3 regions of the Pseudoalteromonas sp. C8 genome follow, and region 1 is predicted to be linked to each of the others. Evidence: predicted binding sites of a transcription regulator. Region 1 holds the regulator's gene; each other region holds the start of a gene.

Region 1 (4,414 bases):
ATTGGTGATGATTTAGCTGAAGGCAAACCAACGCTTCCACTTATTTATGCTATGCAACATGGTAGCGAGCAGCAAACGCAGCTTATTCGTGATGCGATAGAGCACAGTAATGGTATGGAGCATTTAGAAGACATTCTATCGGCACTAAAGCAAACTAATGCGCTTGAATTTACAATGCAAAAAGCAGAGCTTGAAGCTGACAAAGCTATTGCGTGTTTAGACTTTTTAGCTGAGTCTGACTATAAGCAAGCACTCATAAGCCTTGCTCGTATTGCGGTTGACCGCGACCACTAGTTTTAACTAGTTACACAGTGTGAAATTAATTCTGAGCAATAAAAAAGCCTGCAAATGCAGGCTTTTTTGTTATTCTACTTTGGCTATTACGCCATGAAATCAACACCTTCTTTGATGTCTTTTTTCAGTGTTTCAAGCATGTCATTTTTTGCTTTTGTTTCAAATGCGCTTAGTTCGCCGTAAGAAAGAATTTCTTCTACGCCGTTTTTACCTAAACGTACTGGATGTGCAAAGTACTCTGCATCGCCATTTTCAACAGCAACGTAAGCGTAATCTACAACTTCTTCACCCTGTAGGCCTTTAACTAAAGACATACAAAAACGAGCTGCAGCAGCACCCATAGATAGCGTAGCTGAACCACCGCCTGCTTTAGCATTTACAACTTCAGTACCCGCATTTTGGATACGTGGAGTAAGTGCAGCAACTTCTTCATCAGTGAAAGAAACACCTTCAACTTGAGAAAGTAGAGGAAGAATAGTTGTGCCTGAGTGACCACCAATTACTGGTACTTTCACAGTTGCTACGTCTACGCCTTTAAGTTCAGCAACAAATGCTTCTGAACGAATAACGTCAAGCGTAGTAATACCGAATACGCGTTTAGCGTCGTAAGTACCTGCTTTTTTGAATACTTCAGCAACGATTGGAACTGTGCCATTTACTGGATTAGTAATAATACCTACTAACGCTTTAGGACAGCTAGCAACAATGCCTTCTGCTAAAGTTTTGATGATACCAGCATTTACATTAAATAAATCAGCACGATCCATACCTGGTTTACGTGGCATACCCGCTGGGATAAGAACGATGTCAGAGCCTTCAAGCGCTTTGTTTAATTCGTCTGCGCCAAAGCCTGCTACTTTAACATCTGTTGGGATGTGAGAAAGGTCAACCGCAACACCTGGTACTACTGGTGCAACATCATAAAGTGATAATTCAGAGCCAGCTGGTAAGCCTGTTTTTAATAATAAAGACAACGCTTGGCCGATACCGCCTGCAGCACCTAATACAGCAACTTTCATTGGAATTCTCCGTAATTTGAGGTAGGAAACATTTGTGGCTCTTAAGATAATGAAATTAGCGACTAAAAACAAATTTATCCTGTCTATTTCAAGTATATTTTCGACCATAGTCGTAAACTTTTGTGATTTAACGCATCAAACTGGCAAGTTAACTAAACAACTGCTGCATAATTATTCATTTTTGTGTAGAATTTGCGGCATAAATAACAAAAACGAATAAAGACTATGCAACCACAAGATAAACAAGAAGCACTGGTAAAAGCATTTAAATCACTATTAAAAGAAGAAAATTTTGGCTCTCAAGGCGAAATAGTTGATGCATTAAAAGATCAAGGCTTTGACAATATAAGCCAAAGTAAAGTATCGCGCATGTTAAGTAAATTTGGTGCTGTACGCACACGTAACGCCAAACAAGAAATGGTTTACTGCTTACCTGCTGAAATGGGTGTACCTACGGCTAAAAGCCCATTACGCCAATTAGTAATCGACATTATGCACAACGAAATGATGATCATTATTCGTACCAGTCCAGGCGCCGCTCAGCTTATTGCTCGTTTATTAGATTCATTAGGTAAAGCAGATGGCGTACTAGGAACAATTGCAGGCGACGATACTATTTTTATCGCTCCTGCTAAAATATCTGAAATAGATGTAACACTTGAACGTGTTCGCATTTTATTTGATACGGTTTAATAGCAAACTAAATTTGTTTTAAAAACCCGACTGAAGGCGCAAAGAAAGCAGAACCCATATCGGCTTGAGTAAAATCAAGCCAGTGGTCGTAACAATCCCCTTCCCCTAAACGACTATTCAGTACTTTTTCAAATGCGGTGCCCGTACAAGCGCATGTAATTGATAACATTCCCTGCTCATACACATCGCCATAAGGCATGCTCTGATTTAATAATAGCGGTTGTCCGTCTTCGTCTTTTAGCTCACTTCGCGAAGCATGGCTGGTTTCGATCGCAGGGGTAATTAGCGTGTTATCAAGGCGCGTACGTCCCATTATTTGTTCTTGCTCGCTCAATGATAAGTGCTGCCACATAGTTAAGTCATGCTTATAGCGCTGTACATGAATATAACTCCCCTGATCTTCAAAATTGCCAGGGCTACTAATTAAAGCCGTAGCGCGCTTTTTTCTTCCATGTGCGGTGTCGCCACCATAAATAAAACCATTAAAATCACGACCATCTAAAAAGCGAAAATTACGAATTTGCTCCACCAGCTCAACATCGGGGGCAAATAGTTTTAAAATTTGCAGCGCAAATAAATGGTTAACGTCTTCACGGTCAGAGCGAATTTGCACAAATAAATCGCACGGTTGTACGCTCATTTGATGATCGCTATGGTTTATATTAGGAAAGCTCTGTAATTCGCTTGGGATGTATTCAGGGAGGATATGCGGCCAATATTGCGCACCAATAGCAACCATGCAAGAGAGCATTGATTCTGAAAATTGATCGCTAAATTCTTCTTCAATAGCGCTTACTTGTTTTAACTTTGCGCGAAGTGATTCATCTTGACCATCAAACACATTAAAAAATAAGTGCAAACCGTGTAAGTTTGCTTCAGCACAAATCCCTGATTGCGCTTGCGCCATTGTTATTCCTTAGTTTTACAGATAAAAACACAGCGAATAACAAATTAATTACGATTCGAAAAAATTCACCGTGTGAGGTTTTATTTTTATTATAACCTGTTCATTATTTTCAAATGACTGGCCATATTGTGCAGCAACTTCAATTTCTTGTTTATCAATAACAAGTGAATAAACATACGCCGAACCAATAAAGCGACGACTTATGATTGTAGCTCGCTTGCTGAGTTTGTCACTTTGGTTATCTGCCACTAATTCTATTTGATGAGGGCGCACATATATAAGCCCTACGCTTACGTCATGCTTACTCTCAACATAAGATTCGACTAAACCAAATGGTGTTTTGTATTCAGTTGCTGTTAATACTTCTGCGCTCAAGTATATGCCTTGACCCAGAAACTCTGCAACCTCCTTTGAACATGGATCTGCAAAAAGCTGCTCGGGCGTGCCTTGTTGCTCAATTTTACCGCGATGCATAATGGCAAGTGTATCTGAAAACGCAAACGCCTCTTCTTTTGAATGTGTAACAAACACAGCAGATACTTGGGTTGCCTTAATAATTCGACGTATATCGGCGATTAATTCAAAGCGTACTTGCGTATCAATATTTGAAAAGGGCTCATCAAGTAGCAATAAACTAGGCTTATAAGCTAATGCACGAGCAATAGCTACGCGTTGTTGTTGACCACCCGATAACTGATGCGGGAACCTGTCGGCACAGCCAATTAAATGTACCAGCTTAAGCATTTCATCTACGCGTTGCTGCTTTTGAGCTTTACTCATTTTACTAAGCCCAAATGCGATATTATTTGCTACCGTTAAATGCGGAAACAACGCATAGTCTTGAAACATCATGCCGATGTTACGGTGCTCAGGCGAGACAAACGATTGCTCATCACTCACTAATTTACCGTCTATAAAAATAGACCCTTGCTTGGCTTCAATTAAACCTGCAATCGCTTTTAACGTGGTCGTTTTGCCGCAGCCACTCGCTCCGAGTAGGCAAACAATTTCATCTTTACCCACCGTTAAATCTAAATCGTGAATAACCTTTGTGCCGTTATAGTGATAGCTCACGCCTTGTAAAATTAAACTACTCATTTAACTACGCTGCTCCATAGAACGATTAATAAAATACAAAGGAATAAACCCAACAATAACAATAAATAATGCCGATATTGAAGCAAGTTCTAACTGCTCGTCACTCACATACTGAAATACATGAGTAGCTAAGCTTTCAAAATTAAACGGCCTGAGCAATAGCGCAGCCGGCAGTTCTTTCATGCACTCAATAAATACCAATAACGCAGCAGTAAGCAATCCTCTTCGCAGTAAAGGTAGGTGCACTAAACGCAGTGTTTGTCCTTGGCTTTTACCCATTGATTGGCTTGCCATATCAAGTGATGGGCTAATACGTAAAAAACTCGACTCAATTGCTCCGTGTGCAATGGCGTAAAACCTAACAATATAAGCAATAATAATAGTAAGAATGCTACCTGTAAGC
Region 2 (4,414 bases), on a different contig from region 1:
CTGCTGGAATCGGCAAATTTGCTTCATCAAAGTTACGGTCAGTTAAAATAAGCATGATACAACCAGCGGCTGCTTTTTCTTGTGCTTGGTCACAAATACGCGTTACCGCATTTTCTAAACCTTCTTCAACTGTGTAGGTAATATCAATTTTACAGTAGCTGTAATGCGCTTCATCAGCATTTAATAGCTGCTGCATGTCTGCATACATTAAAATTGGCGTATCAAACTGTAGGCGCTTAGCATGGCCTGTTGTTTCGTTAAATACGTTTTGCTCACTACCAATACATGTCGCAAGCGACATTACATGATTTTCACGCAGTGGATCGATAGGTGGGTTTGTTACTTGCGCAAATTTTTGGCGGAAGTAATCATACAGCGAACGATGCCCTTCACTAAGCACAGCAAATGGCGTGTCATCACCCATTGAGCCGGTTGCTTCTTGGCCGTTTTCACCCATTACACGAATAACGCTATCAAGCTCTTCGTTGGTATAACCAAACATTTTTTGATATTTAGCTAGCGTTTCGTCATCAAATGAGCGATTACCGGCGTCTTGCTCAGTAAGTTCTTCAAATGGAACTAAACGCTTAACGTTTTCTTCAAGCCATGACTTGTAAGGATGGCGAGATTTTAAATCTTGATCGATTTCATCTGAGTGCCAAATTTTGCCAAGCTTAGTATCAATAACTAATAATTCACCTGGACCAACACGGCCTTTTTCAACTACTTCATCGGCAGTGTAATCCCAAATACCCACTTCTGATGCAAGCGTAATAAAGCCATCTTGTGTAATTACATAACGCGCTGGGCGAAGTCCATTACGGTCAAGGTTACAAGCCGCAAAACGACCATCCGACATTACAATACCTGCCGGGCCATCCCATGGTTCCATATGCATAGAGTTAAAGTCGTAAAATGCACGTAAATCGTCGTCCATTGCACGGTTTTTCTGCCATGCAGGTGGCACGAGCATACGCATAGCGCGGAATAAATCCATGCCACCAGCTAAAAATAGCTCAAGCATATTATCTAGGCTTGATGAATCAGAACCGGTTTCGTTTACAAACGGCGCTGCGCTTTGTAAATCAGGAATAAGCGGTGACGCAAACTTGTATGAACGTGCGCGTGCCCACTGGCGGTTACCTTCAATAGTATTAATTTCACCATTGTGTGCTAAATAGCGGAAAGGTTGAGCTAAAGGCCAACGCGGCTGAGTATTAGTAGAAAAGCGCTGATGGAAAACACAAATCGCACTCGTCATACGAATATCAGCTAAATCCAGGTAAAAATTTGGTAAATCTGCAGGCATCATTAAGCCTTTATAGATAGTTACCAAACCAGATAAACTTGCGATATAGAAAGCTTCGTCATCAACAATGCGCTTTTCAGCGCGGCGGCGTGCTACATATAAGCGACGCTCTAAGTCTTTAGAACGCCAACCTTCTGGCGCGCTAACAAAAATTTGTTCAAAACCTGGTAATTGCTGTACAGCAATAGGACCCAACATAGATGGGTCAGTTGGCACAACGCGCCAACCTAAAATATTTAACGTTTCTTTTTCTAATTCTTCGCTAAGTATTTGTTTTGCAGCTTGCGCTAAAACAGGGTCTGAATTTAAAAATATCATACCCACTGCGTAGTTTTTGCCTAAGTGCCAGTTATGTTCACTAGCAATAGCACGGAAAAAGCTATCTGGTTTTTGTAATAATAAACCACAGCCATCACCTGTTTTGCCATCGGCAGATATACCACCACGGTGCTGCATGCGATCAAGCCCCGTAATAGCAGTACGAATAAGCCTATGACTAGCTTGACCATTAACTTGGGCTATTAAGCCAAAGCCACAATTTTCTTTTTCTAACTTTGAGTCGTATAACATAGACCCCTCCCCTTGCTGCACTGTTAGCGTGGATGAACTGCTCGACGATTTGCTAACAGACGGACAAAACTAGCCTCTATCTTAAATAGAGTCAATAGCACTTTGAATACATATTCACATTCTTGAATATTTCTCACTTCATAGCAAGATTTCTTTTTATCATTATTTTTAACATTTAGCGTTATTTTAACCACTATTTTTTCATGACACTGGTGTCAAGTTTAACATATTGTAAAAAACACGAGCCTCCAGCATGCCAGCTTACGTAAACGTAAAGACAACCGAAAGTGAATAAGTATTCAGCGCTAGAGGGGCTATTCAGTTAACATTTAGATAGTTTTATGCTATTTCATTACTTTAATGGCTTAACATCCCCGATTATTGCTGCTCATTAGTATAGTTATGAAAGTTCCTGTCATTTTTTGTAAGTTAATAGTGAATTTTTATTTAAAACTATGTCCGATGTAGGCATAAACTTTAAAGTCTAGAAAGCAAAACGCCTAAAATATATAGCCCAGAAGGGAGTTACAAATTTAAACGTAAAGTCTGGCAATACGCTTGCCCTATTATAAAGTTCTGAGTTGATAAATGAATTAAAGCAACAGGAGTCTCTGCTTATATAGAAAAAAGTAATACGAATTATCAGCTACGAAATAAAAATTCACACGAGTCAGGCTCCAACGCCAATGAAATACATATTCAGGTCGAATTTGTACCCCAAGCTTGTGTTATAAATGTGAGCGACTGCGGCAAAGGAATGAGCGAGCAAGTAATGGCAAATGCTTTAGTGCCCTTTTATTCTACAAAAAGTACGGGGAGTGGTTTAGGGCTAGCCTTATGCAGAGAAATAGCAGAAGCGCACCAGGGGCATATAAGTTTACATAACAAAATAGAGGGCGGCTTAAACGTACAAGTGAGCCTTCCTTATTCGTAAATTCACAAAAATTAAAAACAACAAAGCCACTTAAAAAGTGGCTTTGTGTTTAAAGAGCTTAATAACCTGATAGCAGGTTGAGTAATAAATTACTCTGCGTCAGCTACTTTATATTTAGCAGCAGTTTCTGTAATTAACGGCTGTAATTCACCGCGTTGAAACATTTCGATAATAATGTCACAACCACCAACTAATTCGCCATCTACCCATAATTGCGGGAATGTTGGCCAATTTGCGTATGCTGGAAGCTCAGCACGAATGTCTGGATTAAGTAAAATATCAACGTATGCAAATGGTTCACCACATGACATTAACGCTTGCGATGCTTGTGAAGAAAAACCACAATTAGGTAATTTTGGTGACCCTTTCATGAAAAGGATTATTGGGTTTTCTGAAATTTGCTGTTTAATTTTATCAATGGTTTCCATCTACAACCTCAAAGTAACGATAGCTAAATATATTTAGGTCTTGAAAATAACTCATCGTGACCACAAATATATAACTTAATATGGGCAAATAAAGCCGCAATTGAAATAGTCTTTCGCAATAGCATTGCTGTTTGCTTAAACTTGAGTAAAATACTCAACAATTATAGTAACACTATATTACCGCTTGGTATAGGTAACTGCTCTGTTTCAACAGACATTACGTATTACCAAATGGACTATCAACCAAAGAAGATGGAGATAAAAAAATGGCATTTGAACTACCGTCACTACCATATGCAATCGACGCACTTGAGCCACATATTTCAAAAGAAACACTAGAGTTTCACCATGGCAAACACCACAACACTTACGTGGTTAAGCTTAATGGTTTAATCCCTGGTACTGAGTTTGAAAACAAATCTCTAGAAGAGATCGTATGTTCATCAGAAGGCGGCGTATTTAACAACGCAGCACAAATCTGGAACCATACTTTTTACTGGAACAGCTTATCTCCAAACGGCGGCGGCGAGCCTACTGGCGCAGTTGCTGATGCAATCAACGCCAAATGGGGTTCTTTTGATGCGTTTAAAGATGCATTAAATGACAAAGCAGTAAATAACTTTGGTTCAAGCTGGACGTGGTTAGTTAAGCTTGCTGATGGTTCACTAGACATCGTTAATACATCTAACGCTGCTACACCATTAACTGATGATGGCGTTACTCCAATCCTTACAGTGGATTTATGGGAACACGCTTACTACATTGATTACCGTAACGTTCGTCCAGATTACCTTAAAGGTTTTTGGTCGCTTGTTAACTGGGAATTCGCGAACGCTAACTTCGCTTAATTAGCCTTTAAACGCTAATGTAAAAAAGACGCTTAGGCGTCTTTTTTTGTTTCTTATTTATCACACCCAAGCGCCTTACTATTTAATAAAACACTTTTAGTAACATGATCTTTTTTCACTTAAATTTTTAATTTTATTGCACAAAAATACACATTCGTGACTAGACTTTAAAAGGTAAGCACCTTTTTACAGCGGGTTTCGGAGGTTATTATGACGATTTTTGAGCATTACCAAGCACGATACGAAGCGGCACAGGAAGAAGAATACAGTATCGCTGAATTTCTTGAGATTTGTAAAACCGATAAGTCTGCCTACGCCAGCGCAC
Region 3 (4,414 bases), on a different contig from region 1:
TGCTGCAAGCGTTCGTATAGCCAATCTTTTAGTTCTGTACGTTCGTGTTTTAGTTGATGCATTTGCTCATCGCTTATGGGCGCATCTTTGAGCTCTAATACTCTAATCTCTTTATCTAGCTTGTCGTACTTATCTGCTTTTTTTGCAAATTCAGTATCGCTTTCATTTAACTCGGCAATGGTCTTTAAGTACTCTGGAAAGTCATTTGTTAATGAGTGGTCTTCGCCTAACATATTCGCTCCTTAATAGGATATAAATGAGCTCACAAGTAAGTGAGTTGTATAAGTGAATTACTGCCTTTCATATAATACACTGGGGCTTACATAGATATAATTCAACCATTGAGCCGCTAATTTGATGTAGAGCAAACAATCTGTTTATTTTGCTCAGTAAGGCATTTCACCAAAGTATTTAATAGAGCGATCAATAAACGCACGTACTTTAGGGTCAATAATTTATTGTTGGGGTATACAGCCTAAATAGGAGTGTTAACTACTCGCGAAAAGCTTATAGCTCGATATTATTGCTCAAGCTGCAAGGTATCTCTGGCTAGAGAAAATAAATTTAAATATCATCATGATTTAATACGTTAATAAATCTCTTAAGCAGAGTTCGGGTTAAGTAAACCAGTACCCACTAGAGACTTTAAAGAGCTTTTAGCAAAAAGAGTTAATTTTTAACGCTTTTTGCTAATTTATGTTGACTAATTAATAGTGGTAGAATGCAGCGCTTAGTACCACTTGTGTGAAGTAAGTGGTCAATAATTTATAAGGTTTGTTGTGTAATGCTGTTAATGATCGATAACTACGATTCGTTTACTTACAACTTAGTGCAATATTTTCAGCGTTTAGATCAAGACGTTTTAGTGAAACGTAATGACGAGCTAAGCATTGCACAAATAAAACAGTTAAACCCGCAGCACATCGTGTTATCGCCAGGGCCATGCACCCCTAACGAAGCGGGTATTTCACTAAATGTTGTTGAGCAACTAAAAGGGCAATATCCTATTTTAGGGATTTGCTTGGGGCATCAAACTATCGCGCAAGCTTTAGGAGGAGATGTAGTTCGTGCTAAAAAAGTAATGCACGGTAAAACATCACCCATAGTTCATACTAATAAAGGGGTGTTTAAAGGCTTAGCTAACCCGTTAACAGTATGTCGCTATCATTCTTTAGTGGTTAAAGAGCAAACTCTACCTAAAGAACTTGAAGTAACCGCATGGACTCAGACTGAGCAAGGCGAGTTTGACGAAATTATGGGGTTACTTCATAAAGAACTAGCAATCGAAGGTGTGCAGTTTCACCCCGAAGCTATTCTAACTGATCAAGGCTTAGAACTGCTTGATAACTTTTTAACTCGCTTCTAATGTTATAATACACAGAGCATTTAATACTTTATTAATGGATGTCATGACTGAACTTGTAGCGCAACAGCGTACTGCCAAAATACTAAGCCAACGGGCTCATGACTTATTGCTTGGGCACAGCTTTGCGCATCAGCAAATTGGTTTCATCCATACATTAGATATAGATTACGGCGAACCCATGAAGCAACGTACCTTGCTTCAGGTTGAAGTGGCCGCACAGAATAAGCGCCAGCAAAGCAGTACTGCACATCATAAGTACCGCGCTCAAGCGAGTGAGCAACTGCACAAAACAATTGAAACAGCTATATATAAGCAGCTTGAAGATATAGATGGCGTAATTCATAGCACCATAGGTATTGAAGATGGCATTGCCAATATACTCGATATATTAGCTGTAAAGTCGGCATCGGTAGGGCGTTTAGAGCCACTAGTTAATGATATAAGCTGGTTGGGTAGAGAGTTAGTAACGCTTGTTAATTTACCTTACTATCGTAATCAGCGTAGTAAAAACACGTCTGTAAAAGTAGATAAACCATCGCTTGCCCTTCGTTATATTGGCCTTGATAACTTACAGCTAGTTATTCCTACATTTGCAGCGCGTCATTGGATGCCACATAGCACCGAACCATTTTCATTATTAAAACGCCGGCTACGCGACAGCGCGATGGCAAACGCGATTGCTGCGCAAAAAATTGCACAAATTAATAATGTGAATGACGTCCATGCATTTACCCTTGGAATGCTTTTAGATGTAGGGCGAATTGCATTAGTGCGCTTGTACTTAAAAACGTTTGAGAAAGTATGGCAACGCAAAGTGCAGTTAGCCCGAAATGAAAACCAAAAAGATTTACACACCGCATTATTAGAGCTACAGCCCGACCCGCTATTTTTAACCACTCTACTTAGCAATAAGTCGATAGAAGTAAGCGCCAAAGTAATAGACAAAATGGCTTTTAAATATTTACCGTTTAAAGGTGTCATGCAGCAGCTAGTAAATGGGGTAGATAAAGGCGATACATTACTGCCATTAACAGAAGTAATGCTAAAGGCACGTTGCTACTCTCAATATCTTAATTTAAAAGAGCATCAACTTATTGAGCCTGATGAAACTCTAAGCTGGTTTTCGTACTTTAAGTTCACTAAAACGGAACTAAAAACCCTCCAATCGAGTAATTTTACCAATTTAGCTATTCAAATTGACTAAAAATCTGAATTTTTTGTTAATTTTTTTGCGACTAACCATTCATTCTCACTCTATTGTTATATTGCATATTTGCCGATTAAAGCGTCCGCGCCTCGGTGCTCATGCGGTTAGTTGCCTAAAAATAAGCATAAATAGTTATGCAAATAGTTATTCACTATCTATGAAATAATATCTTTAGCCCTTTATTTTCAAGGGATACATGAAAGTTTTTAACGAGACAGATATAAGTAATTCTGAAATAATGTGCGTCTGAAAATTGAACCACAAAGCAATTTTGCGCAATTATCAGGTTACTGATCTTGCCTATAAAGTTGGTTACAAATATTAACCAAACACCTATTTTGATGTTTTGTGTTGCTCACAATTAAGAGGAAATAAAATGACAGTCAATCGCGAATTATTTGATCACGTAATGGTTCCTAACTACGCACCTTCAAGCGTAATTCCTGTTCGAGGCGAAGGTTCTCGCGTATGGGATCAAGAAGGTCGAGAGTTTATCGACTTTGCTGGTGGTATTGCAGTTAACTGTCTTGGCCATTGCCACCCTGCATTAGTAGGCGCATTAAAAGAGCAAGGCGAAAAAATCTGGCATCTATCAAATGTAATGACCAATGAGCCGGCACTTCGCCTAGCTAAAAAAATGGTTGATGCGACATTTGCTGAAAAAGTTTACTTTGCCAACTCTGGCGCAGAAGCAAACGAAGCAGCGCTTAAATTAGCGCGTCGTTTTGCACTTGATAAGTTTGGCGCAGAAAAATCACAAATTATCGCGTTCAACAAAGGTTTCCACGGTCGTACATTCTTTACCGTAACTGTTGGCGGCCAAGCTGCCTATTCAGATGGTTTTGGTCCTAAGCCTGGCGACATTGTACATTGTGATTACAACGACCTAGCTGCTTTTGAAGCGCTTATTAGCGACAAAACATGTGCCGTAATGATGGAACCTCTACAAGGTGAAGGCGGTATTGTTTCGCCGACTGACGAGTTTGCTCAAGGCGTTCGCGATTTATGTACTAAACATAACGCACTGCTTATTTTTGATGAAGTTCAAACAGGTGTTGGCCGTACTGGCGATTTATACGCATACCAAGGCTTAAACATAGTACCTGATATTTTAACTTCAGCTAAAGCACTTGGCGGCGGTTTCCCTATTGGCGCTATGATCACAACAACTGAAATTGCACAGCATCTTAAAGTAGGTACTCATGGTTCTACTTATGGCGGCAACCCGCTTGCGTGTGCTGTTGCAGAAGCTGCATTTGATACAGTAAATACCCCAGAAGTACTTGCTGGCGTAAAAGCTAAAGCAGCATTATTTAATGAACTACTGACTGCGGTTAACGAAAAATACAACGTATTTAGCGAAATCCGTGGCCAAGGTTTATTAATTGGTGCAGTAGTGAACGAGCAATATAAAGGTCGTGCAAAAGAGTTTTTAGTGGCGGGTACTGAGCAAGGCCTTATGTCATTAGTTGCTGGTGCAGACGTAATACGTTTCACTCCATCTTTAGTAATTCCTGAAGCGGACATTCGCGAAGGTATGGCACGCTTTGAAAAAGCAGTAGCAAGCGTAGTAAACGCATAAGCGACTTAAGCCAACCAATTAAGGGCAAGCACTGCTTGCCCTGCAATTCCTATTTACCGTTATTTATAAGGGAGCAAGCGGACTCATGATGATCCTTCGCCCAATCCAGCAAAATGATTATTCAGCATTACTGAAAATTGCCCACGAATCAGGGCATGGTTTTACGTCTTTGCCATTAAACGAAGAACTATTGCAAAAAAAGATCGACCATTCAGTAAGCTCTTTTGCTAAACAAACGTCACAACCTGGTGACGAAGGC

The links. Region 1 encodes ArgR, which controls arginine synthesis, uptake and breakdown. Its sites were predicted from a motif close to ANTGAATANNTATTCANT; they were not measured.
Region 2: a site for ArgR is predicted at 1,981-1,998, ahead of gltB (glutamate synthase large subunit). Genes of this name have one in related genera too.
Region 3: a site for ArgR is predicted at 2,697-2,714, ahead of GQR39_RS12385 (aspartate aminotransferase family protein). Genes of this name have one in related genera too.

The regions. Positions count from the first base shown of each region.
Region 1 covers NZ_WTKT01000008.1:70,276-74,689, reverse strand. Annotated here, with positions in the region: gene ispB (octaprenyl diphosphate synthase) at 1-294, shown strand, start outside; gene mdh (malate dehydrogenase) at 381-1,313, opposite strand; gene argR (transcriptional regulator ArgR) at 1,539-2,006, shown strand; gene GQR39_RS09555 (Dyp-type peroxidase) at 2,014-2,913, opposite strand; gene GQR39_RS09550 (ABC transporter ATP-binding protein) at 2,962-4,011, opposite strand; gene GQR39_RS09545 (iron ABC transporter permease) at 4,012-4,414, opposite strand, start outside.
Region 2 covers NZ_WTKT01000003.1:281,539-285,952, forward strand. Annotated here, with positions in the region: gene gltB (glutamate synthase large subunit) at 1-1,879, opposite strand, end outside; partial or broken gene GQR39_RS04900 (ATP-binding protein) at 2,535-2,813, shown strand; gene GQR39_RS04905 (Grx4 family monothiol glutaredoxin) at 2,903-3,241, opposite strand; gene GQR39_RS04910 (Fe-Mn family superoxide dismutase) at 3,508-4,089, shown strand; gene GQR39_RS04915 (PrkA family serine protein kinase) at 4,300-4,414, shown strand, end outside.
Region 3 covers NZ_WTKT01000011.1:114,432-118,845, forward strand. Annotated here, with positions in the region: gene GQR39_RS12370 (YdcH family protein) at 1-233, opposite strand, end outside; gene GQR39_RS12375 (aminodeoxychorismate/anthranilate synthase component II) at 785-1,366, shown strand; gene GQR39_RS12380 (HDOD domain-containing protein) at 1,410-2,570, shown strand; gene GQR39_RS12385 (aspartate aminotransferase family protein) at 2,950-4,155, shown strand; gene astA (arginine N-succinyltransferase) at 4,241-4,414, shown strand, end outside.